Regions from separate parts of the Paenibacillus sp. 79R4 genome, predicted to be linked through region 3. Evidence: predicted binding sites of a transcription regulator. Region 3 holds the regulator's gene; each other region holds the start of a gene.

Region 1 (10,661 bases), on a different contig from region 3:
AGGGTATTATGGTTGTAAAATGGAGGGGCTCATAGCATGATGACTGAAAAGGTGAAGATCGTTACATTAGGCTGCGAGAAAAATATGGTTGACTCCGAGATTATGTCCGGTCTGATTGATCAGCGCGGATATTCACTTGTAGAGCAGGCAGAGGACGCAACCGTTATTATCGTAAATACTTGCGGATTTATTGATGCCGCCAAAGAGGAGTCCGTAAATACGATTCTTGATTTGGCCGAGCTCAAAGAGACAGGTAAGCTGAAGGCGCTTATCGTATCGGGCTGCTTAACGCAGCGTTATAAACAGGCACTGATGGAAGAAATGCCGGAGATTGATGGGATCGTTGGTACCGGCGACTTCTATAACATTAATCAGATCGTCGATGAAGCGTTAGGAGGTAAGAAACCGGCATTTGTCGGGAATCCTGTATTTAACTACGAGGAGATCTTGCCTCGCAAGTTATCGACGGAGAAATATACAACCTATGTGAAGATCGCGGAAGGCTGCGACAATAACTGTACCTTCTGCAGCATTCCTATTATGCGGGGGGCATTCCGCAGTCGCTCTATGGAGTCCATTGTTGCGGAAGTGACCGGGCTTGCGGCTCAAGGTGTGAAGGAGATCAGCTTGATCGCCCAAGATACAACGAATTACGGAACTGATCTGTACGATGGAGAGTATAAGCTGGCAGAGCTGATCAACAAGGCCAGTGAGGTGCCAGGTATCGAGTGGGTCAGACTGCACTACGCTTATCCGGGCTTCTTCACAGACGAACTGATCGAGACGATGGCCTCTAATCCGAAGGTCTGCAAATATATCGACATGCCACTGCAGCATAGTGAGGATGCGGTGTTAAAGCGTATGAGGAGACCGGGCCGAAATCGTGATATACGTGAGCTTATCGCCAAGATCCGCTCGCGGATCCCGGGTGTGGCGCTGCGTACTTCATTGATCGTAGGTTTCCCAGGAGAGACGGAAGAGGACTTTGAACGGTTATGCGATTTTGTTAGAGAGGTTAAATTTGATCGCCTGGGCGTCTTTACATACTCCAAGGAGGACGATACCCCTGCTTCGCGTCTGCCAAACCAAATCGACGAGGAAGTTAAGGAGTGGCGGGCGAATACGCTTATGGAAATTCAGCGGCAGGTGTCCAATGAGAACAACGGAAAATATGTTGGACAGGTGCTGGAGGTATTGATCGAAAGCTATGATGGTCGCAGCGATGTGTTTGTCGGCCGTTCGCAGTATGATGCACCGGAAATTGACGGAGATGTCTATGTCTCGAATTGCAAAGTTGAAATTGGTGAGATTATTCCAGTACGAATTACTCATGCCTATGAATATGATATGTCCGGGGAGGGTGTACTTTGAATCTGCCCAATCGTATCACTTTAGCGCGTATTTTCATGATCCCGCTGATGTTGGTGTTCTTGCTGTTTGATTTTGAGTGGTGGTCTCATGAATTGATTCTGGGGAGTTACTCACTGTCTGTGAATCATCTGATTGCAGCTATTCTGTTCATTATTGCCGCGAGCACAGATGGCATCGATGGACATATTGCCCGTAAACGCAATCTTGTCACTAATCTTGGCAAGCTGCTTGATCCCCTTGCTGATAAGCTGCTTGTAGCGGCTGCGCTAATATCGCTCGTAGCCCTCGATAAGGTGAACGGATGGGTGGTCGTCATCATTATCAGTCGTGAGTTTGCAGTTACGGGTTTGCGTGAGATCGCCTTGCTGGAAGGCTCGGTGATTGCTGCCAGTAATTGGGGAAAAGCGAAGACGATTACGCAGATTATTGCCATCTCGGCTTTGCTGCTTAACAATTTCCCGTTCGAATGGATCGGATTTCCATTTGCGGACATTATGATTTGGCTTGCGACGATCATTACGGTGTATTCCGGGATTGATTACTTCGTCAAGAACAAGCATGTGCTGAACTTTTCAAAAATGTAATCGCTAATGGAACTTTTGCTGGGGGTTATAATACCTCTTATCCAATTGGAAAAAGAGACAACTTCGAGAAGGTAGCTTAATTATAGCTATGTGTTCAAGTACTTTTTGAACAATCTCTAAAAGGGAGAAATGACTTGAATGAAAGCGGAAATTATTGCCGTAGGAACGGAACTGCTGCTGGGGCAAATCGTCAATTCCAACGCCCAATATTTGTCTCAGGAGCTGGCTTCGCTAGGGATTGATGTCTACTTCCAGACCGTAGTGGGCGATAATACATCCCGGCTCAAGCAAGCGATCGAGCTGGCCGCAGGACGGGCGGACGTATTGATCTTTACTGGGGGGCTCGGTCCCACTCAGGATGATCTAACGAAAGATGTAGTGGGCGAGGTGCTGGACAGATCCTTACATATCGACCGGATGGCCATGGATAATATAGAGCGGTTCTTCAAGGATCGCGACGTGCCGATGACGGAAAATAATCGTAGGCAGGCGCTGTCTATAGACGGGGCAACCCCGCTGGCCAATGAAACAGGTCTTGCTGTAGGAAATGCCCTCGCTGAGGGCGGGAAATTTTATATTTTGCTGCCCGGACCGCCTAGCGAGATGAAGCCGATGTTCGAGCAACAGGCTAAGCCCTGGATGATGCAGCATGTGCTGACGAATGAATCTCCAATCTATTCGCGAATGCTTAAATTCGCCGGTATCGGTGAATCGGCTTTAGAGACCAAGCTGCTTGATCTGATTGAAAGTCAAACCGATCCTACAATAGCTCCTTATGCCAAGGAGAGTGAGGTAACGATCCGCATCTCGACAAAGGCGGACAGCCAGAGCGCGGCCGAGGGCAAGCTGGACGTGATGGAGAAGCAGATCGCTTCTCGCCTGCCGGAGCATTTCTATGCGAATGAGGATGTGCCGATCGAGAAGACCATCGTCGATATGATGACGGAGCAGGGACTTACAGTCAGTTGTGCGGAGAGCTGTACCGGTGGCATGCTGATGCAGACAATCACGACGATCCCTGGCAGCGCCACCGTTTTCCTCGGCGGAATCGTGTGCTATTCCAATGCCATGAAGGAGAAGCTGCTCAACGTACCGCATGATCTGCTGGAGGGCGAGAACGCGCCCGGAGCCGTCAGCGCTGAGACAGCGAAGGTGCTGGCTGAACAGGTGCGGATGATCGTGGATACCGATTTTGGCCTCGCCGTTACCGGCGTAGCTGGACCTGCCTATTCCGAGCGCAAGCCGGTGGGGCTGGTCTATATCGCGATCTCTCGCCGTAATGGCGATACCGAGGTGCACGAACTGCATCTGAAGGGGAACCGCAACACGATCCGTCTACGCTCCACCAAGGCTGTTCTTTACCATCTCTGGAAGCAGCTTAAACGGAATGAGAACCAAGCTGGCAAATAACCATTGCCGGACTCCTAAATATTGGATATAATCGAATTACGGAAGAACCGTAGCCCAACTTGCTTCAAGTTGCTGCTGCGGTTCTTTTTTGCGTAATTGCGTGATGAAGTATGGAGAGAGAAGAGAGGAGGCTTTGATCGCTGCTGGAACCAATGGAGAACCAAAGGTGATCTAAAGACAGGGCTGATGCAGCAATTGATATGTAATATAATGTCCCGGACTATCGTATACCGCACGAAGTAGAGCGAATCCCGTAGGGAGAGCGCCGATCAAGTTCTCGAAGTAGCACCATAAGTGTATTAAAGATGTGAAGTGGGCGAAGCCACGGACATCACAATGGAAGTGCCGCGCGCCGCACGAAGTAGAGCGAATCCCGTAGGGAGAGCGCCATTAGAACTCCAACATAGCACCAAGGGCAGGAGCACAAAAAGTAAAGCGTGCCCGAAGGGAGGAAAGCGTTGATTGGAGACATATACCCGGGTGCCTCGAAAGCAGCAGAACTCCCCAGCCCAGGTAACCAAGGAGATCCAAAAGTAAGACGTACCCGAAGGGGGAAAAGCGTGCCACGTGCCAAAGTAGAGCTCTCCCCAATGGGGAGAGCGGCTAAGGAGCGCCTGTTCCCCATCCACCCGTTAGTTCAGTTTGCAGGAGTCCAGAGGGCGGCAGGCCCTTTGGAGCCCTCCCTTACGGTAAGGGAGGGTTTGGGTGGGTTGAGACTACGAATGTATGTTCGAAAAAATGCTTGGCAAACGTTTCAAAACAAGGTACAATTGTTGTATAAAAGAAATTGATTTTCTTATTTAACTAATTTGTCATCAATCAAATTTGTGTAAATTTCTAATCATTGAGAAGGATGTGAGCTGATTGTCAGACCGCCGTGCTGCGCTGGAAATGGCGCTTCGTCAAATAGAAAAACAATTCGGAAAAGGTTCGATCATGAAGTTGGGAGAATCCACCCATATGCAGGTGGAAATTGTACCCAGCGGATCGATAGCATTGGATATCGCGCTTGGAACCGGGGGATTGCCTCGGGGGAGAATTATTGAAGTATACGGACCGGAATCATCCGGTAAGACTACCGTAGCCTTGCATGCAATCGCGGAAGTTCAAAAGGTTGGTGGACAAGCTGCATTTATCGATGCCGAGCACGCGCTTGACCCTTCCTATGCAAGTAAGCTAGGTGTAAATATTGATGAGTTGCTGTTGTCTCAGCCGGACACAGGCGAGCAGGCGTTGGAAATCGCCGAAGCGCTTGTTCGCAGCGGCGCAGTAGATATCATTGTTATAGACTCCGTAGCAGCCTTGGTACCTAAGGCTGAAATCGAAGGCGAGATGGGCGATTCTCATGTCGGCTTGCAAGCTCGTCTGATGTCCCAGGCACTTCGTAAACTGTCCGGGGCGATCAGCAAATCCAAGACGATTGCCATCTTTATCAACCAGCTTCGTGAGAAGGTGGGCGTAATGTTCGGTAATCCGGAGACCACTCCAGGTGGACGAGCACTCAAGTTCTATTCGACGGTTCGCCTTGATGTTCGCCGGGTAGAGACGATCAAGATGGGCAATGACATGGTCGGTAACCGGACCCGGATTAAAGTTGTAAAGAATAAGGTAGCTCCGCCGTTCAAACAGGCAGAGATTGATATTATGTATGGTGAAGGGATCTCCAAGGAAGGCAGCATTATCGATATCGGCGTTGAGCAGGATATTGTGGATAAGAGCGGCGCTTGGTATTCCTTTGCTGGCGAGCGTCTCGGTCAGGGACGTGAGAATGCGAAGCAGTATTTGAAGGAGCATCCGGAAATTGCAAATACGATTGAGCAGAAGATTCGCGAGAACAGCAACCTGACGACTTCAGTTGCGCCATCGTCTTCAAGCGAGCAGGAAGAAGAAGCTAAGGAAGAGCAGGCACTTTTCGAAGAAGAGTAAGAATGATATGGAGCGCTCTGCCGCCAGTAAACACTGGTTCGGACAGGGCGCTCTTGTCTAATAAAGGAGCGTAAACCTGGTGGAGCAACGATTTGGGAAGTCTAGATCCAAACCGTATACAGGAGCGGGCAAGGATAATGAGAAGGACGAAATCATCGACATTTCTGATCCTGGCTCATGGGAGAATCGCCGTTCATATAAGAATGAAGAATCGGAAAAAGCAGCAAGCCCAGCGGCAGCAGAGGGAAATGATCTGTCTGCTTTCCCTGAGGATAAAGAGCTGACCATTACATCGGTGCAGCTGCTGAAATCGCCAAAATTCCGATACCGTATTTACTTCGGTACTTTCCAGGTGGAAGTGCATGAAGATGTGATGGTCAAGTATCGCATGATGAAGGGCGCTGTATTTACCAAACTTGAATTGGAAGAGATCGTAATTGCCGATGAACGGCAGCGGGGATATGGAGAAGCCTTGAAATATCTTAGCCGCAAACCGCGAACTTCTTTTGAAATCGCTACTCGACTTAAAGAGAAGGGATGGAGCGAGGAGACGATTGGTGAAGTAATCGAACGGTTGATCCAAGAGCGTTGGATCAATGACGCCGCATACGCTCAGGAATGGGCAGGACAACGTCTTCGCAGCCGCGGGAAGGGTAAGGCATGGATCAGATATGAACTGCGTCAGAAGGGCATTTCCAAGCCTTTGATTGAAGAGGCGCTAGGGCAGGTCAGCGAAGACGAGGAGTATGACAGCGCCATGCAGCTCGCGCAGCGTAAATGGCGGACTACGTCCGGAGAGACGGCGGACAAGAAGCGCAAGATAGGCGCATTTTTAATGCGGAGGGGCTTCTCCGGCCAGCTCGCTGGCAAGGTACTCCGTGAGCTGATTCAAAAAGATGGTATAGAAGACAGGGATGAGTGGGAAGAATTATAAATTCATAGCGATATAGAGGGACACAGATTGTACAATCATGTCCTTTGCTTGACAATTTCTTTCATTAAATAATAAAATGGTCATGAATCTATATCATGTGGATCCTTATTCCTTCCAAATGATGGATCTAACTAGATTCTATTCGCAATCATGGGGCCAAGATTCCGGCATTTTAACGGAATATTCATGCTGATTTGGCGTGATAGCCTGTCTGAATCGGCAAGAAATCGATTCTTTGTATGATGATGAATGAAAACTGAAAACTAACAAGCATCCCAGGGAATGCCTTGGAGGAAACAGCGGGGAGGTGAACAGATGGACACAGTAATCTGGATCATTCTCGTTGCCGTCGCCGCTTTATTCTTTGGGTTCGGGATCGGATATTTTATTCGCAAATCTCTTGCAGAGGCTAAAATTTCCAGTGCGGAACATGCAGCAAGTCAAATTTTGGAAAGTGCAAAAAAAGACGCAGAAGCACTGAAAAAGGAAACGGTTCTTGAAGCGAAAGACGAAATTCATAAACTGAGAACCGAAGCTGACAAAGACATTCGTGAACGTCGGAATGAAATTCAACGACAAGAAAGACGATTGTTGCAAAAAGAAGAGTCGCTGGATAAAAAAATTGAATCACTGGAACGTAAAGAAGAACAAGTAGCTGGCAAAGAGAAGAGAATTGAAGAAACCCAGCAACAGATCGATCTGCTCTATAAGAGTCAGGTTCAGGAACTTGAGCGTATTTCCAATTTGAGCATGGAGGACGCCCGCACGATCATTCTTAATAATGTCGAGCAGGAGGTTCGCCATGAAACGGCTCAAATGATTAAAGACATTGAGTTGCAGGCGAAGGAAGAAGCCGATAAGAAATCGCGTGAAATTATTACACTAGCTATTCAGCGGTGTGCCGCTGATCACGTTGCTGAGACGACCGTCTCGGTAGTTGCTCTTCCGAATGAAGAGATGAAGGGCCGGATTATCGGGCGTGAAGGCCGCAACATCAGAGCACTGGAAACGTTGACTGGTATTGACTTGATTATCGATGACACGCCGGAAGCGGTTATCCTGTCAGGTTTTGATCCAATCCGTCGTGAAATCGCCCGCACAGCGCTGGAGAAACTGGTAGCTGACGGACGAATTCACCCAGCACGGATCGAAGAGATGGTTGAGAAATCACGTCGTGAAGTGGACGAAAGAATTCGTGAATACGGTGAACAAGCGACATTTGAGGTTGGTGTTCACGCGCTGCACCCGGATTTAATCAAGATTTTGGGTCGTCTCAAGTTCCGGACAAGCTATGGTCAGAACGTGCTGAAGCACTCGATGGAAGTAGCTTACTTGGCCGGACTTATGGCCGCCGAGTTGGGCGAGGATATTGCGCTTGCCAAACGTGCCGGACTGTTGCATGACATCGGGAAAGCGCTGGATCATGAAGTGGAAGGATCTCATGTCGAAATCGGCGTGGAACTGGCGAAGAAATACAAGGAACATCCGGTTGTTATCAACAGCATCGCTTCCCACCACGGAGATTGTGAAGCTACTTCGGTTATCGCTATGCTGGTTGGTGCGGCTGATGCATTGTCGGCAGCTAGACCTGGCGCTCGGCGTGAAACGTTGGAAACCTATATCCGTCGTTTGGAGAAGCTGGAAGAGATTTCGGAATCATTCGAAGGTGTGGAGAAGTCATTCGCAATTCAGGCAGGTCGCGAGGTTCGCGTTATGGTACAGCCTGAGAAAATCGATGATGCTGAAGCGTTCCGTCTGGCGCGTGACATTACGAAGAAGATTGAGAGTGAGCTGGATTATCCGGGTCACATCAAGGTTACGGTTATTCGTGAGACGAGAGCGGTTGAATATGCGAAGTAAAGGTTATGCTGATGAAGTGGCCCCTCGTGGGCCGCTTTTTCATTGAAAGCTCTATATTGAGAGGTTCAATCGATCCACTTACGTTAAGCAAAACCTCTCATCAGCACCTATGGATGAGCGGCCACGATGTGTAGACAGATCTATGAAAACTCTTACGAAACTACGTATCGTTATTTCCTTAAAAACAGAGGCAAAAAAAATCTAACGAAACGTCATATCGTTATTCAGGAGAAATCCCTGCTTTTAACCGCTAATATGCAAAAATAGTGCTACCCAGTTTCGTTAAAAATCCCAGGAGCCCGTTATGGGCCAAATAGCGCTACCCAGTTTCGTTAGAGATTCTACTAAGAAACAGCAGTGTACGGAATGGAGGAGAGACATTATTAAACTTTTATTTATTGGAGATATTGTTGGCAGTACGGGGCGGAAAGCAGTGCGGGAATCCCTTCCTCGCTTAAAATCTAAATACAGTCCCCATATTATTATCGCAAACGGGGAGAACGCGGCGTCCGGACGCGGAATTACGGAGAAGATTGCTAAGGAATTTTTCGATCTAGGCATCCACGGTTTGACGATGGGCAATCATACCTGGGATAACAAGGAGATCTTCGACTTTATTGACCGTGAGCCGCGAATGGTTCGTCCGGCCAACTTCCCTCCAGGGACACCCGGGATCGGTCATACCGTTATTAAGGGGAATGGCAAGGAACTGGCGGTGGTCAATCTGATGGGGCGCACGTTCTTGCCGGCGATTGATGATCCGTTCCGGGTAGCGGATGATATTCTAGCCGAGCTGTCGAAGAAGCATAAATGCATCATGGTTGATTTCCATGCCGAAGCAACATCGGAGAAGATTGCGATGGGCTGGTATTTAGATGGCAGAACTTCCTTCGTTGTAGGAACACATACGCATGTGCAGAGCAATGACGATATTATTTTGCCGCAGGGCACCGCTTATTTGACGGATTCCGGCATGGTTGGATCTCGTGAAGGAGTGCTGGGGATGGAGCGTTCGGCGGTGATTCGCAAGTTCACGACGCAGCTGCCGGTTCGGTTCCAGGTATGTGAAGGTAAATGGCATTTCCACGCTGTGTTCGTCGAGATCGATGAAGCCACCGGCAAAGCGAAAAAGATCGAGAAGATAAAAATGCTTGAAGATGAATGGTTCATGGACTAACGGATCAGATATACTCTAAAAATAGGTCTTCAAAAGGCGGCTTTCAGCATGAATGCAGTGCTTCCGATACTGTTTTCCCAAAAAACGGCTTTCAATACTAAAGCTGATGCTTCCGATGCGCGTTTTTTTCAAAACATTTCAGGAGTATGAGGCCAGAGCCTGTTGCTCATCCTTGGATGAGTTCGATCCCTTTTCTCGTGAGGAATGGACTTTTTGAACGACCTTCAAGGTACCTCCCAAAAAAGAAGGAATTATTTTGCAGCTCACGAATATCTTCTAAGTAGTGGAGTCAAACCATTATTCCCAGGGAGGTACTTACCATGGAAGTATTAAAAGTTTCAGCAAAGTCCAATCCCAACTCCGTTGCCGGTGCTCTAGCTGGAGTTCTAAGAGAGCGTGGTGCTGCTGAACTTCAGGCTATTGGAGCGGGTGCTCTTAACCAGGCCATCAAGGCGGTAGCCATAGCCCGGGGATTCGTTGCACCTAGCGGCGTAGATCTGATATGCATTCCGGCTTTTACGGATATTGTGATTGATGGTGAGGATCGCACGGCGATCAAGCTCATAGTTGAACCTAGATAAGGTCTTGTAGGAATGTAGGTGAACCTGTTTACTCATAAGTAGACAGGTTTTTTTGCTTTTTTGTAAAAAATGAATATGTATAAGCAAGATTTAAAATATACTGGAAAATAGAGTGATGAAGGAGGGGGACGTATTGAAAATTGTTGACTTCCATTGTGATGTGCTTAGCAAAATACAGCTGGATCGCAGTCTGGACTTCAAGGGTGCTAATGGACTTGATGTCAATCTAGAGCGTATGAAGCAAGGAGGGGTAGATCTGCAATGCTTTGCCATCTACCTATCGGAGAAATTAGGCCCGCCGGGCATTGAACATATCATGGAGCAGCTTGATCTATTTCAGGAGCGTATCGCATCGGAAGGAATCGGTCTCATTAGAAATACTGCTGATTTGGAACGGGTCGCAGCTTCGGGAGAGAGGAGCGGCTTGCTCTCTATTGAAGGAGCGGATGGCCTGGAGGGGGATTTATTCTACTTACGGCTTTGTTATGAACGGGGAGTGCGCTTTCTCGGGATTACCTGGAATTATGCGAATTGGGCGGCGGATGGTGTGATGGAGCTGCGTAATGGCGGCTTCACTCGTAAGGGGCTTGAGCTGGTGCAGGTCTGTCACGAGCTAGGAATTATACTAGATGTATCACATTTATCTCAGAAGGGCTTCTGGGAGCTGGTAGAGCTGTCTGAGAGTGCGAAGCGGCCTTTTATTGCCTCTCATTCGAATGCCTATCATATTTGCGCTCATGCCCGGAATTTGCACGATGAACAAATCAGAGCGATAATAGATAGCGGCGGTCGGATCGGTGTGACATTTGTCCCTTGGT
Region 2 (10,661 bases), on a different contig from region 3:
GCATTCTGTAACACTCATGCTGTGCCAAAAAAGCCAAAATGGGTCCGAGTACCACTATGCTCAGCACTCGGGCCTCTTTTGGCATGAAGATTTGCAACGTGTATTATTTGTTATGATCCCAAAGACGCTTATGCTCCACTGCATTATATTGGGGCAGCCCGCCGTTTGAGGAGCCGGTAATTCGGCTATGAATATAAGTTCTTGTCCTCAACTCGGGATTTGATAAACCATTCAGCAGCGTCTTCTCCTAATCCTAATCCCAAAACTAGTTGAAACAACTTCTAAATCACTTCGACAGGTTGCGTTATTGAAGTATCGTACCTGTTAGACTCTCATCCACCAATTGGTAAAGGAGAAATTTCTCAACCCTGAAATGACTCGAACCAAATTTCTTCGACATCTTTACCATCAATAGCAGCTTGTGCGCGGCATTTTTCAGTCAATTCGAACGCGCCACAGAGAAATCTGGCCACAATTTTCTTAAACGCCTCAAGCTCAGTTAATTTCTCTTCGCCATCCAAGAATGACTTTACATTATTAGAGAGACCCTCGTGCACATAGCTCCCCCTTAGGTTGCTCATGCGCTTAATGATTAGCTTGCGAGACTCTATGCCTACTTCCTCGATATTGCCCAACTTAGAGAGCCTACCCTTTATTTTCCGTGATTTGCTTCCTTCCTCCTGGCTTTTAATAAGAACGCACTCGCTTGCTATATTCAATAGCAGTATTGCGTCTGACTCTGCATCGAAGAAGCGGTTCCCGCTTTTTACATTAATTCCTCTCACAAAAAATCGGATTCCCCGCAAAAATCGGTCCGATAACCCGTTTTGTTCATACTTAAAACTAATCAGATTCATTAAATCTGATAGTCTCTCCCCATGAACTTTTTCATTGAGCCAATCCAAATTGAAATTGCAGTTATATTCAAAGTTAAGCGGTCTATGCCCCCAATTAGAGCCATTTACGTTTTGTATCACAGCATGCTGATTTACGTGTTCTCGTTCACCCCTGAGCAAGCGAAAAGAACTCTCTACTTTATGATTTGGAGTAACATACCCCCAGTATAAGACATTGATGAAGTTGACGGCATAATATGCAATCGCGACTGCATTTTCGTTGACAATTCTATGCTGATGATTAATTTTTATCACAAGCAAGGGATCCTTAAAAAAATTAGGCGACCTCGACTTTTCCGTATGTACAAATCGAGATTCTGCCTCATGCAGTTCTAAACCGATAATTTGGGTTAATTCCCTCAGTTTTTCCTCTCGCTTCCCAACCAATATAGAAATATAATCGCTGATTTTGATGCTCTTCGTAGCTTCCGCATTCAGCAAAGGAAGTATGATCCAATAATCGGACATGTTGATCAACATATTTTTATTCAATAGTTGGAGAAAATTGTTCGCCTCCATTACCCCGATGCTTTCTTTCGAGGGGAACTCAAAATTATCAAATAATGTAGGTAAAAAGTCAGCCGCCAGTTCTGAATCCATAATGTTTATAAAAGAAGGGTCAGAACCAACCGCGTTGATAAACTTCCAAGTTGCTTCATCGTCAAGCCAATTATCCCACTCATTTCTTTGCTTGTTGAATTCAAAAAGCGAAATTAGTTCTTCCGTCAATGCCATTTTGTCCACTTCCTTAATCCATAATATTTCCTGTATTGTCATAATTGGGATTTCGATATTGCTGGAGTCGTGGAGTTATCAATCCTTACTTTGCCTATTATTTTCAATAGCAAAATTGTTTGATAACCTGATCAGCTAGCCTTTTTAGCACTTCAGTCCAAGATCTATCTTTTGACTCTGGGTGTAAAATTTCGAGTGCTGGTATATTTAATGAAAATTTTGTATCACCTTTTCCATGAACAATGCTGTTTCTAAAATTGTATATTCTTGTTGAGAAAGTTGAGATATCTAAATTTTCAGTAAGTCCCTCACTTATTGCATACTTAACAATTTCCTCCACACCATCAATATTATTGAGAAGGCTCTTAAGCAAATCTGGTTCTTTTGTTCCGTATAAGAAGGATACATCCTTTATAAGTTTATCTAAATCTTCTGATTCATTATAAGCTTCCACATTTCTTTTTAGTTCTGACTTTTTATTGATTATGAAAAAAAATTCGAGTGTACGATAATAGAAGATTGGATCATCTGATTTTCTTGCCCTATTGTAGAATGCAATAGGTTCAAGATATTTTATTGGTTTATATAGAGATTCATCAAACTCTTCACTTTCATCAGGATTATTCCATATCGTACTTTCACCATGGTACTGGTAAGGTATGATATTAGGATAATCACCCTTGAATTCGAATTCAGGAGCATCATATTTCGCAATTAAAAACAACACTTGTTGTATAGTTTTTTCTAACTCTTCAAATTGACAACCAATTAATTTTATTGTTTTTAAATCACCCCAAGTATAAAAGGATTTGTCATCTGTAAATGAATTGAAAATCATCTTATATAGTGAGCTCGGCTCAGAAATCATTATTTCAATTTTGCCGATATTAAAACTATCTTCATATTGGGGATATTCATAAAAGAGAGAATCGTAAGTTAAAAGGAATTCAGAATATTTTTGTTTTTTTGAAACAATGCCACAATCTTCGTAAATTGCTATAGTTTTGTTCTCATGTTCAATATTCTTTTTATTAAATGATTTGAGAATTCTTTGTGATGAGGAATACCTCTGATCACGAATGATTTGAGAATAATCTAAAGCCAATTTTATGCCGCTGTCTTTATGGAGAAAGATAAATTTCTCTTCATCTAGACGTAAGAAGCAAAATTCTTCGTGTATATGGGAAATGTGCTCCTCTAGTTCTTCCAGCAAAACAGCAAGTAATGCTTTATCAATCATATTTCCCTCCATTTGGTTTTCTCCAAGGTTCAACACATCTTGTAAATTTGCGAATCATTTATCTAGCATAATTGTAAATAAATCTCCACTGACACTAATACTCCATTTGCACGTCATACACTATAGCATTCTAATTATTGCCTATATGAGTCTCATGGTAAATGTGCGGCCAATATAACCATACACCAGTCCTGGAAAAACTAGAATTGAATCAGCAGATGTAATCTTTTTTCGGAGCACCCTTTTACCTATTTAACACCTAAACTCGGTCTATTGACTAATCAGGAACCAATCGGCAATGGAATCGTGTTTTTTGTCCATTACCGGTGTAAGAGCGTCAATTGATGCTCGCTTAAAACAGAAAATCTCCGCAAGTTCAAGTTATTAATCGTTATTTCAGTCCTTTATTGCTATATTATGTATAAAGCTTATAAAGCTTTGTGTCATTCGACATCAACTTGCCGAAACTCATATAGCAACTTGTTCAGTACTTTCCCGGTTTTCAATCGCAACACAACCTGTTCCTGCTGACGTTTAGTATTAGATTCGATCCATGAATACTTTCTATCTAGGGCAGCTATTCTATTCAAAAAATCGTCTTTATGAAGGTGGACGTATTTAAGAAACGTATCCTTCTCAAGGGTATCTTCAAATAACAGAACTACTTCGAAAAATCGCCTTCTGGCATACCCCTGTTCGTGATTATCTTCATTAAAAAGAAACTCATTCAATTTATAAGAAGGACTATCCTTCGTAAAATACTTTAGAGCGTAATCAACATGAATCCTATATTCTCCAAAATCAAGAAATTCCCATTCAGGTGTAGGTGTAGTATACCTTCCTCCATCGAGAATCACTATCTGTCTACGGAATAACTGCGTTCCAAAATATTTGATACTCAACGTTTGGTACATAGTTGACGAATTAGTCATCGCATATGCATAGAACTCGGGAATCAGTTCTGGCCCTTCATCATCGTCTTCAAGCGTAATGGTGAACTCTGGATTATTGACATTGAAATAGACATATTCATCATTTTCCCATTCGTCCTTGTTTTCAATACGCTTCATGATCTGCTCGAAGGGAGATCTGGTCAGTAAGAAGCGTTTCTTCCAGAGATATTCGATATTGTTGATGTCTGCACTTTTATCAATATCAGTATTTGTGTCTCCTACGCGGGTATAAATATGGTTGGCTCGAACCCTTCTTCCTGCATTTGGGAAGTCTTCGGTCAAATAATAAGGCGTATCAGTGCTATTCTTGATAATCAAAACATCGACTTCATGGTTTGAGATCTTTACAGTGCGTAATTCTACTTGAGGTCGTATCCCAGAGACAAACTTTTTGTTCTTCAAGAAATCAATCATCTGTTGCTGATTCCTTCGATTCTCATCGTTCTCAACCCCAACTACTTCGAAGGTTTTATCGGCAATACCAAAAATGATATAGGCATCCCTATCAACACGGTTATTTGACATACAAATAATATCATGTAACAGGTCAGCTGCATTTGAATGAAACTTCTCCTTGAAGTCCCAGTAATCGTCTTCTCGCATAGAATTAATTAATCTCAGAACTTCCTCCCTAAGATCAAAACTCATTTAATCTCACACCTTCTTTGACTTAGATTGTTTTTATTTGGTTTTGCTTCAGAGGAAACATCAAATTCTCCAACAACAAGCCCATGGGATGACCGCCTAAAATTTCATTTATATAATGATAGTCAGCCTTATTCGACAGTTGATTGCTTAATCCTTCCTTACCTCTGCGTTGTATATGAGCCATAGTCGTGTTCATATCCTTCCACACTAAACAAACGACACCATTAGATGCTAGTATAATTCTCTTCATAAAAAATTCCGAAGCTTTACGTGGCGCGGATTCTAAAGGGACCATGTTCTTGTCCACTGACATATCACGTCCCCTTCTGGTGTTACAACTTCCAAATTCCCGGCAGGATTGCAACCTTAGCTTAGATATGTGCCTAATCGGTAATGGAACTTGTTTATCTCGGGACTAACCAGAACTTGCACAGATAAAGTAAAAAAGCCGCTAAAATAGCGACTTTCAATGGTACCAAGTTTTCGTCCCCCTGACAGCAGTCTGAAGAAAATTCTTAATAATATTCTAAATTTCAACTTCATATTTTATGTTTATTTTCATTCTTTTAACGTGAGTAATACTCATATCCTCGGTGCTTGTGAAATTTAGAATAGCGTAGTTGGTATAATCTTCACCTCTTACCCCTTTATAAGAAATACCGTGATATCCTATTTCCTTGCAACATTCAGCAATATAATTGGTTAAAGCATAATCGGAATTGTAAATCCCATCATTATTTGAACTTTCTCGAACCAAATCATTAAATTTGTAAAATAACCTATCAATATTGAGCACTATCAATGGTCTTCGGATATAAACGTGAGCAATACAGATATCTTGTTTTGCAGTAGGATTAATTTCATAAGGTATTGAGTCGATATTATCACAACAATACAATACTGAGCTTCCAACAGGATTAAAACGCCCATGACTGGCCCATGATTGAGGGGGGTTCCACATCTGCTCTATTCCATAATCTGTACTGTTTTTCGGGACAGTTCTACCTCTGAGAACAATGGTGCCGGGTTCTAATACTTCATAATGTGCTTTATCGTAATGTGTTTTCAGTAATGTAAAGATTGTTTGGCCTACGTTATGAAAATAACCAAGCATATGATTAGCCCTTAAATAACTTCCAAACTCTGTTAAATCCTCTATGTTAATTTTCACACCATAATCGGATGCGAAGTCTCGAATTCTTAAATATTTAATGATTTTATAAAATTGCTGGATGTCTGTTTCCGAATAGACAGTGTCTTCTCTAAAAAACTTATATTCGGATCTGGTTCTATCTGTTGACGGGTCATATCTATTATAACCAAATCCACAATTTTGACATTTTAACATTAACAATAATCTTTCTTTCGTTTTAGGTTCAAGTGGATAATATATTAAATTATCAACTGGTTGACCTAATGAGGTGAGATTTTGTATATCGTTATCGCTTAGCTCATACATTCCTTTATATTCAGAATCATCTTTAATTACTTGATCAATAAAAGCTCCTTCGCAATTAAAACAATAGTGAATCTTATTCGAAATACTTTCAGACAAAATTCTTATACAAATATCGAAAAAATTATCATCAGATATGTAATATGCATTTTGAGCAATATCTTTTTGACACTTACACTTTAATTCATCATCCTCACTAGCTTGATCGAAATAAGAATCTAAAAAATGTGATTCAGTTTCCATTACTGCTTCTTTTAGTATTCTATTTTTTTGATCTCCCCTAAAGCATGTGTTGCAATTAAGATTTATGTACATACCTTTATTCCCCTGTCTATAATTAAGCTGCTTTTGAGTCTGTGTTAAGAACCATTACCTAGATAATTCTTTTCCTAATTCTACACCAAATATGTCACAAACGCTGACTCCAGTGCATGGGTTGTAAATGCAATCAAAGGCTGTCAATGGATTCAATACACTTCTAACTTCTTGCCGGAACGAGGGACGACAACGTCGACCCGATGCGTGAATATGGTGTTATCCAAAGTACTCGACTTCTCGATTAGTCTATTGAATTTTATTTTTTATTAGCTCTAATAACTAACAGAGCTTCCCTCAAATTATCTGCAACATCTCTTCTATTAAGCAATTCATAACTATCTCTATCTAAAAGCAACTCATAATCTAATGCGCCACATAGCATGTTAATTCGCCGTAGCCAGGCGCGATTGGAATAGCATTACTCTTGCCCGGTGCCGCATATTTGGCCATATTCATTCTATATAATTCAACCAACTTGTAAATAGGTTCTAATTGAACCCAACAATATTCAACTTCATCTCTAAAAAACTGATCATCTCGAAATTTCTCCAATTGTCTCCTTCTAGCATGTAAAGTTAAATTCATATGATCTTCATTATCAGCAAGTGATTTTAGTTTTAATTCAATTCCAGCGTTTTTGAACAGTTTAGAAAAATCATACTTTCTTTCTCGCCACAAACGTAGAACTTCATATAATGCAAAAATCCACATTTGAGAGAATGCCCCTACAGTCATCGCTTCAAAAGATGGAGTTCTCTCTTTCTCAATATACGTTTCTAATAGGTTATACTCAAATTGAGTAATGTTAGGATCGATAATACCAATATTCATTGCTTGCATTCCAAGAAATATATCATCTCTATAAAACGGGAGAGACCTAAGATCATTGGCTATTATTGAAAAATCAATATCTTCAATTGGCAAATAATCTCCACCATGCCTTATAATTTTCTTTCATCGTTTAACCTCCTATTAAATCTATGCTTTATCTTGTTTTTAGATTTCTCGGGTATTTCGGATAACGTCTTTTTCATGAACTTCACAAATAATTCCATATGTAGGATATTCGCGAAACTTTTGCGCTATCCTGCCCGTTAGCTTAACGCCATTGCTTACTCAATATCATTTATTCAGAGCTTTAAATTGTCTTAGGATATAGTTTCTTTGTTCATTTCGGCTAACGATATAAGTTTTTGTCCTCAGCTCGAGACAAGAACTTATATCGTTTAAAAAAATGCCGCGATTTTGCGACTTCTTTAAGCCAAGATCGACAAAATACTTTTATTAAGGGGATTTATAAACAAAAAAACTTCCCTTTTTAGAAAGGAAAAACTGTTATTGAAATATCACTTGGGTTGAAGAAGTTAGTATTGTCGGTGTATTGTTAAAACTTTTAGGTATTCATTCATGTCGTAACTATTGAGCTTTGTTAACTCTATTTTAACAAATCGGCAATGAGATTAAGTTCTTGTCTCGAGCAAAATCATGAAACATTACCTTTATCATTAATCACGTAAAAGGAGAATTTGAAAAATAAACTTTAACTAGGAAATTTAACCATTGAATTACGAACATATATTCGGTATATAATAAATACGGGAACATACTTTCGCATCCCAGAGGAGGGTGTCATTGTGGAGCCCGTTATTATGTTAGCAGATTGTCAATCTTTTTATGCGTCAGTCGAAAAAGCAGCGCACCCAGAATATCGCGATAAGCCACTAATTGTAGCTGGTGACCCGACACGGAGATCTGGAATCGTCCTTGCGGCATGTCCAATTGCTAAGCAATACGGTATAACAACTGCTGAGACATTAGGAGAGGCTCTTGGGAAATGTCCTGATGTAGTAGTTATTCGCCCACATATGCAAACTTATATTGATGTGTCACTCATGATAACGGAAATATTTGAATCCTTTACAGATTTGGTGGAGCCTTTTTCAATTGATGAACAGTTTTTAGACGTGACTGGTTCCCTCTCTTACTTTGGTTCTCCAGAGGAGATTGCGCGCAGAATCCAAGTAAAGGTAATGATGTATACAGGTGTCTGGATTAGAGTAGGTATAAGCTCAACAAAGATACTTGCTAAAATGGCAACAGATATATGGGCAAAGAAAAACGAAACAGGAATTTTCACGTTACCCAAAAGTGATGTAGAAACCCTGTTGTGGCCGCAGCCAATAAATAAAATGTTTGGTGTTGGCTCACGGATGACCGCACATTTCCAACGGATGGGACTCACGACGATCGGCGACCTTGGTAGTCTCCCCTTGCCAGAATTCAAGCGCAAGCTGCGGGCGCGGATGGGTCGCAACAGCGATATTCAGGCGGAGTTATTCTGGCAGACAGCGAACGGTATTGATCAGAGCCCAGTCAAGCCAAGCTCGCATGACGTACAGAAGGCCATCGGCCATCAAATGACGCTACCCCGTGATTACAGCAAGCCTCAGGAAATTGATGTCATTCTGCTGGAATTAAGCGAGGAAGTTTGCCGACGTAGCCGTGCCAAGGGTTATATGGGCAGCGTCGTCGCAGCAGGGGCACAAGGTACTGATTTCGATCGGCCGACAGGCTTTTTTCACCAGATGGCGATACCAGATCCGACGAATATTACGATGGAAGTATTCACTGCGGCCAAGACGTTATTTTATGCCCATTGGGACCGGCTCCCTGTTCGCAGACTCGGCGTGACATTATCTAAGCTGGTGCCCGATGATCAATATCAGCTTACCCTGTTCGGCAATAGGGAAAAGGAAAGAAAGCTGGAACGCGTCACGGATGCGATCCGCCATAAGTTCGGAACGACCTCGATTCTGCGGGCATCCTCGTTACTTAAGGCAGCCCAGGCACGTGACCGAAGCGTCAAAATAGGAGGACACTACAAATGAGTAAGAAGCTAGAAGGCAACGGTCGCTGGGAATCCAGCCGAATGATGCTCCCTGAACATAGGGAACAATACCTGAGTCGTAGGTATGGACAGCAAGAGAACGTGAAGACAGAACTGCCGACCAAGGAGGATCTTGAATTAGTTCGAGACTATGTGCTGCTGCCCATGATACTTACGATTGTAGATAAAAACAATACTGAGATTGGGTTTACTTCTTATTCGTTAAAAAGCCTGTATATAAAGGCTTCTCAAGTCTTAATGGCACGAATTCATGCAGATCTAAGCGTGGTAAGAAAGAAAATGAAGGTAAGGAACATAAAAGTGTTTCAAGAAGAGCGCGTGGACAGTGCTATCCATTATAGGTTTATCTGCCGAGGGTATGAGGATACGTTTGCTATGATGCGTGATGTTGCAAGAGCTGAAATAAGTGTAAGAATCTCTAAGTATGTGTCTGAGATGTTTAAACCTTAAACAAAGGGTCTGTAGTTCTAAAAGTGGTCTATAATAGACCACTTCATTAAAGAGTCATTTTAGTATTTCTTTGCATCAAATGCAGCTAATACATCTTTAGACAGCTTATAGATAATTTCGATTTCCTTTATGCTTCGATTGTGAAGCAACACTTTCAACGAGTCTAGCATCTTTTCTTTTTCAGAGAGTTGCACTGTTCCTAATACCTCAGCGGGGCTGATTCTTAAAGCATTAATTAACCTCTCGAGGGTCTCCAGTGAAATATTCTTTTCTCCACGCTCCACACTTCCAACATATGACTGGGGCAGTTGCGTCATTTCTCCTAATTGTTCTTGTGTAAGTCCGCGATTCTTCCGAAGAATACGGATTTGCTGCCCAATTTGTTTGATTAATTCTGCCATAAAGACCACCTCTCCTAAAGAGTAGGCAAGTCACGGGAATTATTAAATACACTCATAACATATAAAACCATTTGATTTTAGATGTTATAAGAACTATTATAGTTGTGAAATACATCATAAGGGTGAGAAAAACATCATGAATAATACTCTTCCAAATCAAGTGGTAATTGAGAATGTTCTTTTGAGCAAAATTAGAGGCAAAATTGCTTACCAGGGGAATATATCAGCGTCAACCATACTGAATTTATTTTATGTAAAACCGTACAATGATCCTTCTGGAAAGGGTTATCAGAGACCAGTAGATCCGAAAAGAAGCCATGATTTCGCTATTTACCTTTCTAAAGGTGAAGATGCACTTTTCACACCAATTCTACTCAATGCAGCTTCCCATTGGAAGTTTGTTTGTTATAGTCGTGAGCGTCCATCTTTTGGGCGCCTAATATGTAAAGGGAAGGCTTCTTTGATGGATGGCCAGCATCGTTTAGGTGGCATTCAACGTTATATTCAAGAAACTAACTCTGATTTGAATGTTCCTTTTCTTTCATTTCATTGTCTCGATGAAGATGAGGAAATAAAGCTTTTTGACACGATAAATACAAAGGCCAAGGGGATTGGCCCCTCTTTAAGTAAATATCTCAGAAGAGATTCTGATGAGT
Region 3 (10,661 bases):
AGGCTTCGATATTCTGTCCAGCCAGGGTCGTTCCCATCGGCTCAATCGTACCAGATATCATCAGCGGCAGTCTGATTCCGGACTTCTCATAAGCTCGGGTAATTCCGATGCTTCCCGCCTTTACATTTAACGTATCCTGTGATGTCTCAAGCAGCAGTACATCGACGCCCGCCTCGATGAGTGCCAGCGCTTGTTCTTCATAACTGTCTATCAGTTCGTCAAAAGTTACTCCACCTGTAACCGACAATGTCTTTGTCGTGGGGCCAAGCGCACCAACAACATAACGCGGATGATCCGACGTGCTATATTTATCAGCCGCAGCAATCGCCAGACGCGCAGCCGCCAGGTTAATCTCGCGCGCTTGGTCCTGCAGCCCGTATTCGGCAAGGACTATGGAGGTGGCGCCAAATGTATTTGTCTCAATTAGATCGGCTCCCGCTTCCAAGTATTGCTCATGAATGTTCTGAATCACATCCGGACGGGTGAGCACAAGCATTTCATTACAACCGTCCAGGTCTTCCCCGCCAAAATCGGCCGGTGACAGGTCCTTCTGCTGAATCATGGTGCCCATAGCCCCATCGAGGATTAATATTCGTTCTTTCATTCTGGACTCTAGACTTGGTTTACTCATGTTCAATCCCTCCCGCAAAACGTTAAGTTTTAGTGTATCAGAAGTCTGCCATTAAGAAAAGATGCAATTGCAAATCGGAAAGTGCGCGCCATGACTGACCTTAGCACTGAATTTGAAGCGTTGACTCAAACGCGGCCATCCCATCACAGCAGATATTTAACTCTATGAAAAGTCACTTAATGAACAGGTAATCGCATCAAGCTAATGAGAATTGGAAACACGAATAAATTTCGTAAGGAAATTAAAAACGTTCGTAATTCTCTGCGTTTTGCTTGAATGAGTAAAACGCGGCCTTCTCCCTCTGCACTTCGTTCTGTGCCGAACTAATATGGCCCTCTATCCCCTAAGGAATGAGGGGCCGCCTTTACAAATATGCAACACAATGAAGACATAAAAAAACTGCCCCTCGTAATGAAGAGCAGTCTTTAAATACAACATTTTGCATCCTTAGCTTTACTCATGAACTGTAAATTTCTCCGATGGCATCGAATGCTGATCTCTGGCCGTAACATGGGAGATCACTTGATAGTTGCCCGCCTCTTTAAAGGTCTTCTCCAGCACGTAGGTTCCCTCTCCAGCGCTCTTAACGGTGACTTTACTATGCTGTTCCTCGGGATCCCCGTCCTTCCAGATCTCAAACATAACCTCTTTCGCGTCATCTACCGTCTTCCCTTGTTGCGTAACCTTGGCCTCAAAACGAACCTTCTCGCCTGCTTGAATCTCCGTCGGATTCACTTGAAGTTCCACCTGAATGGGTTCCATAGCCATGTTGTCTGCATGATTGTCGGATTTTTTATCTCCACAACCACTAATCACAATGAGAACAAGTGCGAATAACAGAACACTCCAGCCTCTTCTCCGCATGCTATCTTCCTTTCCTCATGAATCTTAACAACGAGATCTTTTAAGCTAATTCGTCCATAATCTGGTGCAATTGGGACAGGTGAGAAATTTCATAATTCGGCACAATCTCATCATTACGGGTCTTCTCATCCCGATTGATCCAAACGGCTTTAATGCCAACGCTAAGGGCTCCGCGAATATCGGTCGTGAGCTTGTCCCCAACCATTAAGGTTTCTTCGGGCTCTGTTCCTAATTGCTCAAGCGCATGCCTGAAAATCGTGGAATCCGGTTTGCCTTTGCCAAAGCTGCCGGAGATAATGATCTTATCGAAGTAACCGGATAGTTCCGGCACTCCATCCAGCTTCTCTTGCTGCAGGGCAGGGCAGCCATTCGTTAATAGAAGCAGCTTAACCTTCCCTTTGAGCTCCTGCAAAATTTGGAACGTCTCTTCATATACATAAGCACGTCCCCGGCGTTCTGCAGCAAAGCCTTCCGCAAGCTCGGCAGCTAATTCTTCGTTAGCGATGCCTAGGGCAAGCAAGCCGCGATGCCAGGATTCCTTGCGATAGATCGGTGCCAGCTCTTCAAGCTGACGGAACTCCGGCTGTTCCCCAGCAGAGAAGTTAGCCCAAAGCCCTTCAAATGGATTGATCCCGATCATTTTCGTAAAAGAAAATGTCTCATAGGATTCATACAATTCCCTAGCTTCCCTGCGGACAGCTGCTTCCAGTTCTGTCGGGTTGCAGCCTGTTACTGCTTCAGCCTTGCGGCAGGTCTCCTCGAAAGCCTCTTTTACGCTCCGGTCATCCCAGAGCAATGTATCATCCAAATCAAAGCATACCGCTTTTATGGTCACTTCGACCACTCCTCCCTCTCCCATGCCAAAATGCATCACTTGCTATGCGCTCTCCGGAAATTTCTTATTCTCTCTCAAACGGAACATGATGAGTATGTGCGAACTGCTCCAGGCGGTCTCCCATAGCTGCCGTATCAAACTGATTGCGGGTACGATAGAATACCCAGTTCGCATCCTTGATCTTGGGCACGATCATAATCTTCTTGCGGCTCACTTTGATTTTGCTAATGTTGCCCGCTTCCAGAATACGATCGCGGTTGTACTTGGTTGTATATACCCAGTTCTTGTTAATCCGTAGGTAGGGTCTTCTCATGAACAAAGTGAAGGCAAGCAGTAAGTACAGCCCAATCGTCAGCCAATAGAGCCAGGTACTCATATCTGCTGAATTACCGATCATTCCAACGGTTGAATACAACAAGGCGATGAACACTAACACGCCCGGCAGGATGATATTTCGCCCCCGGAAAATGTCGCCCTCCCCTCTTGCACCCAGCGATCTCCGCGGATCGGATGCCTTGCCTGTCGTAATCGTAGGCCCTTTCCCTTTTTGGTTCAGTCTTTTTTGATTGCGTTCTACTTTTCTGTCAAATGAACCCATACTTTGTCCTCCTCATATTAATAGCGCTATCAACATGATAAGCCTACGCCTTGTCCAGCCCATCAAGCCCCGTACATGTCGCAAGCCACATGTTATGTATAGCCAGCCCCAGGGGCCGGCTTATTCATCGACGATTTCGATTTGTTCTAATCTTTGACGGAAATTCGCCCGGAAATTCTCGAGATATCTCTCGCGTAGCTTCGCTCTCTCCAGAATCTCTTCTTCGGTTAATCCAACAGATTTATGTTTGCGGGCCAATTCATTGATTCGCGCAACAACAGATTCTATATCCATAATTCCCTCCCCAAGTCGTTAATCTTTTATGATTACAGCTCTCATCCTCATAATATAGAAAGGTTCAGATGCAAGCCGCATTTACTACTCATGCAAAGCAACAATTATTCATACTCTGACATGAGAAAAAGAGCTTGTCAAGGCAGTGCCGCCTTTAGTGCAAGCTCTCTTCATTATATAGTAATTTTCCTTCATCGTAAAACAGTATCGACATTCATTTCGCGGACTTGTCAGAACGAACCTACAGCAGCTCAATTAGGGAGAACCAGCACTTCTCCGGCTTGTATCGAACTTACATGCTTTCCATTAACACGTCTAATTGAATCTATATATTTTCTAATGTCTTTGCCTTGGGGTTTATGCTCGGAAGCAATCTCCCATAACGTATCACCCGGCATCACAATAACTGTCTCCAACGGTTTCTTATCCGCATTATCATTTGATGAGGCAAAAGCCGAGACTACTCCTGTACAGGTTAACAATAGCAGTACTAGCACCAGCATCGTTCTCTTAGCGGTTCTAGAAAGATGGGCACTCCGGCTCCCTGACGAAATAGCAGATTTATGAACTGGCTCCGTATAAATACTCTTATAAGTGCTATATTTAAGCATTTTCCTCACTCCAAACAAGTGTTCTTATTACTGAAATTAATATAACACGAACATTTGTTTGATTCAATACTTTTTCGAACATTCGTTCTCTATTTTTTTTGCAGCATTTTACGGCTTCTATTCGGCAGATAGTTATAAAACGGGATTAAAAACGCATATGTTAGAACTTATGTTTGTACGAACGGCAGTTCTATGTTATAATTTTTCCAAACGTTACTAAGTGGAGTTGATTGGTTATGTCTAAGGTGTCCAGCCGCCAGCAAGCAATCTTGGAATTTATTCGCAGCGAAGTACGAACGAAAGGATATCCGCCCTCCGTCCGTGAAATTGGAGAAGCCGTTGGACTAGCCTCCAGCTCTACGGTACACGGACATCTGGATCGTCTGGAGAAGAAAGGATTCATTCGACGCGACCCTACCAAACCGAGAGCTATTGAGCTGCTTGGCGAGGAATCCGAAAGCGCCGGCCTGTTCGCCCATTCGGTGGCACGCGTTCCTGTCGTCGGCAAAGTAACAGCAGGCGTGCCGATCACGGCAACCGAGAATATAGAGGATTACTTTCCGCTGCCTAATCATTATGCGAACGATGGCGAGATTTTCATGTTATCCGTTGTCGGCGAGAGCATGATTGAAGCCGGAATTCATAATGGCGATTATGTTATCGTAAGACAACAGCAGACCGCGAATAACGGCGATATCGTCGTAGCGATGACTGAGGAAGATGAAGCAACGGTCAAGACCTTCTACAAGGAAAAGGATCATATCCGTCTTCAACCGGAGAATTCGACCATGGAGCCCCTGCGTTTGAAGCATGTAAGCATCCTCGGCAAAGTCATCGGCCTCTTCCGGGATTTTCATTAATCTTCATGTAATACAATGGATTGTGCCTGTCTGAACAAATCCCCATCGAGCGGGAAAATAGAAGCGATCCGTCAAAATTGACAGCAAGCGCCTAGTATCAACGGTTTATGCTGCAACGATGACATAAGGCATCCCATCAGGGATGCCTTTTTATGTTGTCATTTTTTACGATTCGTCTTTTAACGCAAAGTCCGCTTCTAACTCGTTGAATAAATTTTATTTTGTAACTGGGCCGCTGCCCAGTTGCTTTATAGGCATGAGCATAGAATGGCCTATAAATTAAATTGGGAGGTAATTTTTTGAGCAATTATCCTATGATGTACCAAATGCCCACAATGGCTAATATGTCTAATATGCCCAATACATCTAACATGCCCTATAAGCATCACATGCCTCAATCTATCGTTGTTCACCCTGTAGATCATTGCGTCGTCGAGTGTTTGATGTCACTTAAGGGGAATGTTGTCGTTCTTGAAACTACCCGCGGCAGACTTGACGGATGCCTCATCGATGTCAAACCAGACCATGTCGTGCTTGAAGAAAGACATAAGAAGTTTATTGTTCGCATTTGCGAAATTGTTTGGATTATGCCTGATTAATAGAACATAAGGGGGATCTCCCCCTCCTATCCTCACCTTCTAGCATGCGAGTCTGACCCAAATGCTTCAAAAGGTCAGCAAATCAGAATACAACTCCGTCCTTGGGCTTCCCTGCGGGAAGTTCTAAGGACATTATTTATGTTCCGGGACAGGCTAAAGGTATTCAATACACCATACCAGTTCCTTGTTGCCTCCGCCTACTTGACCCTCTTCTTTATTATGCTATCGTATTTATTGTAAGACACTGGAAATCACATAATCCCCAAATAAGTAGTATCCGTGAGAGGCATTAAGCCGATCTGGTTCGTTCTTACTCATTTATACACGATTCAACCAAATTTTTTTAGCTCTGAAGGACATATTGCCGGGGATTATACGTAGGACGAGAGTCAGAGATGTTGTTCGCAAGAGCGATTGGGGATGACCCTAAATTCCCCCAAAAATCAAATGGAACCATTTGGTTTACTTAAACTTATGATTCGCTAATAAGAGCTAATAAGGAGTGATCATATATTTTACTTTAGCCTATTATTAGGTATCGTCGCGATTGCCGTAGGCATATATGCCATTAAAAATCCGTATTCTTGGTGGTTTAAAAGAATCGGGGATGACAGGGATCCCAGTGAAGCAAGGATTTTATATGTAAAGTTTGCAGGAAAAGCAGTTATCATGTTGGGCGTAATAATTATCATTTTAGGCGTGCAGCATCTTTCTTGATGTGACTATATACTACTACGCGATAATGGGGTAAGAAACGTGAAATTTCTAGTTTTTGCTTCCAGTCTGACTGCACTGATTTTTTCAATCGTGGCTTTTGTGCGTACAATCAAGCGAAGGTAACTAAATATTATCTTACATTCAATATCCGCCGCGGTCCTTTCTAAAGCAAGTTGTATCAGAAAATAAATAAGCTCCGCCGGCATAAAGCCAGCGGAGCTATTGACCCGGTGTCATCGGATTTCGATTGCGCTACAAATGACACCGTAGTCACGCAACTAAAACGAATCAATTAAATAAAGAAGGCCCTTGTAATGATGACAAGCAGAATGAAGAGCACCAAAATTGCTGCTGTTGATGTAAACAGTCCTCCTCCGAATCCACCGCCGCAACCTACACCGCCAACGACTTCACCCATGTGTGCTTACCTCCTTGTTTTAAAGTACACCCTATCCTATTCAACTTTTGATAAACAGTTTGGACATATTCACCTATTTTCCGTCTATATAGTACATACTTGTACCATTTTAGGATGGGCAACAGTTATCGGCTTGTAGTTAGGTCAGGCATTTGTTGGGCACTTTGTTGGACATCTGCCGGGCACTTTGTGAATCCAGCCTTGCAGCTTATATTTCGCCCAACTATAAAAATCCCCCACGCCATACGGCGCAAGGGATTCCTCGATTAGTACAAAGTCATATATTGGTCGCGTTCCCATTGGTGGACTTGCATGCGGAACATATCCCATTCGATGGCTTTCAATTCATAGAAGTGGGTCATCGCATGATCGCCAAGCGCTTCAGCCATGATGTCGCTGCGCACCAATTCACCAATCGCTTCCTTGAGGTCTACTGGCAAGCTTGGAATACCTTCTTCGATCCGCTCTTCATCAGACATCACATAGATGTTACGATCAACCGGTTGAACAAGCGGCAGCTTTCTCTTGATGCCATCCAGACCCGCCTTAAGCATTACAGCAAGGGCAAGGTATGGGTTAGCAGCCGGGTCAGGGTTGCGGACCTCAACGCGAGTACTAATCCCGCGGGAAGCCGGAATACGAATCATCGGGCTGCGGTTGCTGGAGGACCAGGCTACATAACATGGTGCTTCATAACCGGGCACGAGACGTTTATAAGAGTTCACAGTTGGGTTAGTTACAGCGGCAAAAGCGCGCGCATGGGTCAAAATACCGGCCATGTAATGGCGAGCGTCCTGGCTCAGGCCAAGCTCATCCTTCTCATCATAGAAAGCATTTGTCTTCCCCTTGAACAGGGATTGGTGACAGTGCATTCCGGAACCACTCACGCCATACAGCGGCTTCGGCATAAATGTAGCATGCAAGCCATGCTGACGAGCGATCGTCTTAACAACCAATTTGAAGGTTTGAATTTGGTCAGCAGCTTTAATGGCCTTCGCATATTTGAAGTCAATTTCGTGTTGGCCAGGAGCTACCTCATGGTGGGATGCTTCGATTTCAAAGCCCATTTCTTCAAGCGTTAGCACGATCTCACGGCGGCAGTTCTCACCAAGGTCCGTCGGTGCAAGGTCGAAATACCCCCCTTGGTCATTCAACTCCATAGTGGGGTTGCCCTTCTCATCCGTCTTGAACAGGAAGAATTCTGGCTCAGGGCCGACATTCATCGAAGTGTAGCCCAGCTCTTCGGCTTCCTTCAGCACACGCTTCAGGATATTGCGCGGGTCACCGGCGAATGGCGTACCATCAGGCATGTACACATCGCAGATTAAGCGGGCAATCCGATCCTCGCTAATCCAAGGAAAGATAACCCAGGTTTCCAAATCCGGAACCAGATACATGTCAGATTCTTCGATCCGCACATAACCTTCAATGGATGAACCGTCGAACATCATCTTGTTGTCCAGCGCTTTCTCCAACTGGCTTACCGGAATTTCTACGTTCTTAATCGTTCCGAGCAAATCTGTAAATTGCAGACGGATAAAGCGGACATTCTCTTCTTTGGCGATTCGCAGAATATCTTCCTTGGTGTAACTCACGCTAACATCTCCCAACAGTTATTTTAATTTAAAATAGCGGGATAATTCCCCCTGGATTAATGAAACCTGACCAGGACGTTGCTTCGTGAACAATTCCTGCTTCAGCATGCGATAGAGCTCAGAAGTCGGTATTTCCTTGCGTTTTTCTTCAGTGTCCCGCGTCATTACAGTTGCTTCTTCAGATTCGCCATTAGCCGGAGCAATCACCTGCTTAATACCAGCAATATTAACTCCCTTATCAATCAAGGCTTTAATCTCGAGCAGACGTTCCACATCATTAAAGGAAAACAGACGTTGGTTCCCGGATGTGCGCGCGGGTACAATCAACTCATGCTGTTCGTAATAACGAATTTGCCGAGCTGTTAAATCCGTAAGCTTCATCACGATACCAATCGGAAACAAGGCCATATTTCTGCGAATTTCGTCACTCATCGCTCTCAACCTTCCAGTTTAATTATCATAAATTAATGATATGTAAGTTATTCTGACATGTCAATAGTAGTGTCAGGTTTACTCACAAGAATTTTATAGCAGATGACGATCCTTCATCGTCTGCAATGCGGTCAACAGACCGAACTTAACGTGGGAGTAGGTAAGTCCGCCCTGCATATAAGCGATATAAGGTTCACGAATCGGCGCATCCGCGGATAACTCGAGACTTCCCCCTTGAATAAACGTTCCCGCCGCCATAATAACCGGATGTTCATACCCCGGCATATCCCATGGCTCAGGCACAACATGTCCGTCAACAGCTGCTGCCCGCTGAATGCCTTGAACAAAAGCGATCAGATGCTCCGAGCTGCTGAAGGAGATCGCCTGGATCAGATCCGTACGCGGATCATTCCAGCGTGGCTTACTATCAAAGCCAACTCTCTCGAATAAGGCTGCAGCCAGAATACTTCCCTTAACGGCTTGTCCTACGATTGTTGGAGCCAGGAACAAGCCCTGGTAGATCCCCCGAGTCGTACCCAGCATGGCACCAACTTCTCCGCCGATGCCCGGCGCAGTCAAACGATTCGCCGCCAGCTCCACCAGTTCAGCTCGTCCGCAAATATATCCGCCGGTCTCGGCCAGCCCACCGCCGGGATTTTTGATCAGTGAGCCTGCCATCAAATCGACTCCTACTTCTGTTGGCTCCTGCTCCTCGGTAAATTCTCCATAGCAGTTATCGACAAAAACGATACAGCTTGGGGACAATGACTTCACGCGCTTTACCATCTCGCCAATTTGCTCTACGGTGAAGGAATCTCGCCAATCATATCCACGCGAGCGCTGGATACCGATCACCTTTGTCTGGGGCGTTATTTTCTCGGCCACCATATCCCAATCGACCATGCCGTCAGCCCGCAATGCCACATCGTCATACATGATTCCAAAATCCTGCAAAGAACCCGTTCCATCCCCAGGCTTGCCGATCACCTTATGCAGCGTATCATAAGGCTTGCCTGTAATATAGAGCAGCCCATCCCCAGGACGCAGCACGCCAAAAAGCGCTGTAGAAATAGTATGCGTACCGGAAGCAAAATGCGGGCGAACCAGCGCCGCCTCTGCGCCAAACACATCTGCATAGACAAGGTCAAGCACTTCGCGCCCCCGGTCGTTATAAGCATAGCCGGTCGAACCTGCGAAATGAAAATCGCTCACATGATGCTTCTGAAAAGCTTCGATCACTTTGAACTGATTTTTGTCCACAATACGATCCATTACACGGAACTGCTGTTCAGCTTGACGTTCCGCCTCTTCCATCCTGGTTACTATGTCTTCTGAAAATACCGCCATCCAACTTTTCTCTCCCTTATTCCCTCACATTCTCGCTGCACATCATTTGAAAAGCTGAACCTTATGGTACTGTCGGCCAACCGCTCCGGCAAAAATGCGGAACGGCCGTCCAACCGCGTCAACCACAGGTTCAACTTCTCGTCACAAGATCCAGGTCAACCAATTCCAGACAAAAAAAGCTATATCCTAAACAAACAAGACTGTACTGGAACTTTGCCTCCCCCTGGAGATATCTAACTTCTATGTTTAAAATAACTCATTCAGTTTGAAGGAAACAGCTGCATAAATAAATGCTCAAGCAAATTACTTATCAAGCTTCAAGTCCTCGGTGCGAATCGTCATTAGCTCCAATTTACCGGGCGAGCCACCGCTATATTGATTCAGAATGCGCACGGCCTGATGCCGAATCGCACGCTCAATGACATTGCGGACATGTCTGGCATTGCTGAACACATGCTCGCCTTCCATCTTCTCCCGCAGCAGATGCTGTTTCAATTTAACAATCGCCTGCGGCATCAAAATATAGTCGCGTTCCTTGGCCATACCTTCCGCGATCTGAATCAACTGATCGATCGTGTAGTCCGGAAACTCCATTACAATCGGGAAGCGCGAAGGCAATCCCGGATTGGTGTCCAGAAAGAAATCCATCTCGTCGCAATACCCCGCAAGGATCAAAATGAACTGGTTCTTCGAATCTTCCATCGCTTTAACCAATGTATCAATAGCTTCCTTGCCAAAATCCTTCTCACCGCCGCGTGCCAAACTATAGGCTTCATCCACAAACAGAATGCCGCCCATCGCCTTCTTGACCAAATCGCGAGTCTTCTGGGCCGTATGCCCGATATATTCTCCTACCAGGT

What was found. The regulator LexA, encoded in region 3, represses DNA repair genes until DNA is damaged. The targets are predictions, from matches to a motif close to CGAACATATGTTCG.
Region 1: the regulator LexA is predicted to act here: its motif matches at 4,085-4,098, upstream of recA (recombinase RecA).
Region 2: the regulator LexA is predicted to act here: its motif matches at 7,815-7,828, upstream of DMN77_RS07570 (DNA polymerase IV).

The regions. Positions count from the first base shown of each region.
Region 1 covers NZ_QJOT01000002.1:96,926-107,586, forward strand. The annotation lists gene rimO (30S ribosomal protein S12 methylthiotransferase RimO) at 40-1,371, shown strand; gene pgsA (CDP-diacylglycerol--glycerol-3-phosphate 3-phosphatidyltransferase) at 1,368-1,955, shown strand; gene DMN77_RS02435 (competence/damage-inducible protein A) at 2,094-3,365, shown strand; gene recA (recombinase RecA) at 4,230-5,291, shown strand; gene DMN77_RS02445 (regulatory protein RecX) at 5,371-6,225, shown strand; gene rny (ribonuclease Y) at 6,541-8,085, shown strand; gene DMN77_RS02455 (TIGR00282 family metallophosphoesterase) at 8,468-9,262, shown strand; gene DMN77_RS02460 (stage V sporulation protein S) at 9,583-9,843, shown strand; gene DMN77_RS02465 (dipeptidase) at 9,977-10,661, shown strand, end outside.
Region 2 covers NZ_QJOT01000004.1:337,457-348,117, forward strand. The annotation lists gene DMN77_RS07540 (HEPN domain-containing protein) at 363-1,631, opposite strand; gene DMN77_RS07545 (hypothetical protein) at 1,735-2,871, opposite strand; gene DMN77_RS07550 (AlbA family DNA-binding domain-containing protein) at 3,315-4,472, opposite strand; gene DMN77_RS07555 (hypothetical protein) at 4,495-4,785, opposite strand; gene DMN77_RS07560 (RES family NAD+ phosphorylase) at 4,999-6,243, opposite strand; gene DMN77_RS07565 (hypothetical protein) at 6,610-7,170, opposite strand; gene DMN77_RS07570 (DNA polymerase IV) at 7,896-9,134, shown strand; gene DMN77_RS07575 (YhjD family protein) at 9,131-9,604, shown strand; gene DMN77_RS07580 (helix-turn-helix domain-containing protein) at 9,664-10,005, opposite strand; gene DMN77_RS07585 (DGQHR domain-containing protein) at 10,142-10,661, shown strand, end outside.
Region 3 covers NZ_QJOT01000025.1:37,305-47,965, forward strand. The annotation lists gene metH (methionine synthase) at 1-631, opposite strand, end outside; gene DMN77_RS22565 (FixH family protein) at 1,085-1,495, opposite strand; gene DMN77_RS22570 (HAD family hydrolase) at 1,536-2,330, opposite strand; gene DMN77_RS22575 (hypothetical protein) at 2,395-2,928, opposite strand; gene DMN77_RS22580 (DUF896 domain-containing protein) at 3,049-3,222, opposite strand; gene DMN77_RS22585 (LysM peptidoglycan-binding domain-containing protein) at 3,474-3,719, opposite strand; gene lexA (transcriptional repressor LexA) at 4,070-4,693, shown strand; gene DMN77_RS22595 (DUF2642 domain-containing protein) at 4,993-5,292, shown strand; gene DMN77_RS24350 (DUF6199 family natural product biosynthesis protein) at 5,830-6,009, shown strand; gene DMN77_RS24070 (hypothetical protein) at 6,302-6,427, opposite strand; gene glnA (type I glutamate--ammonia ligase) at 6,694-8,022, opposite strand; gene DMN77_RS22605 (MerR family transcriptional regulator) at 8,041-8,454, opposite strand; gene DMN77_RS22610 (methionine gamma-lyase family protein) at 8,548-9,801, opposite strand; gene DMN77_RS22615 (AAA family ATPase) at 10,105-10,661, opposite strand, start outside.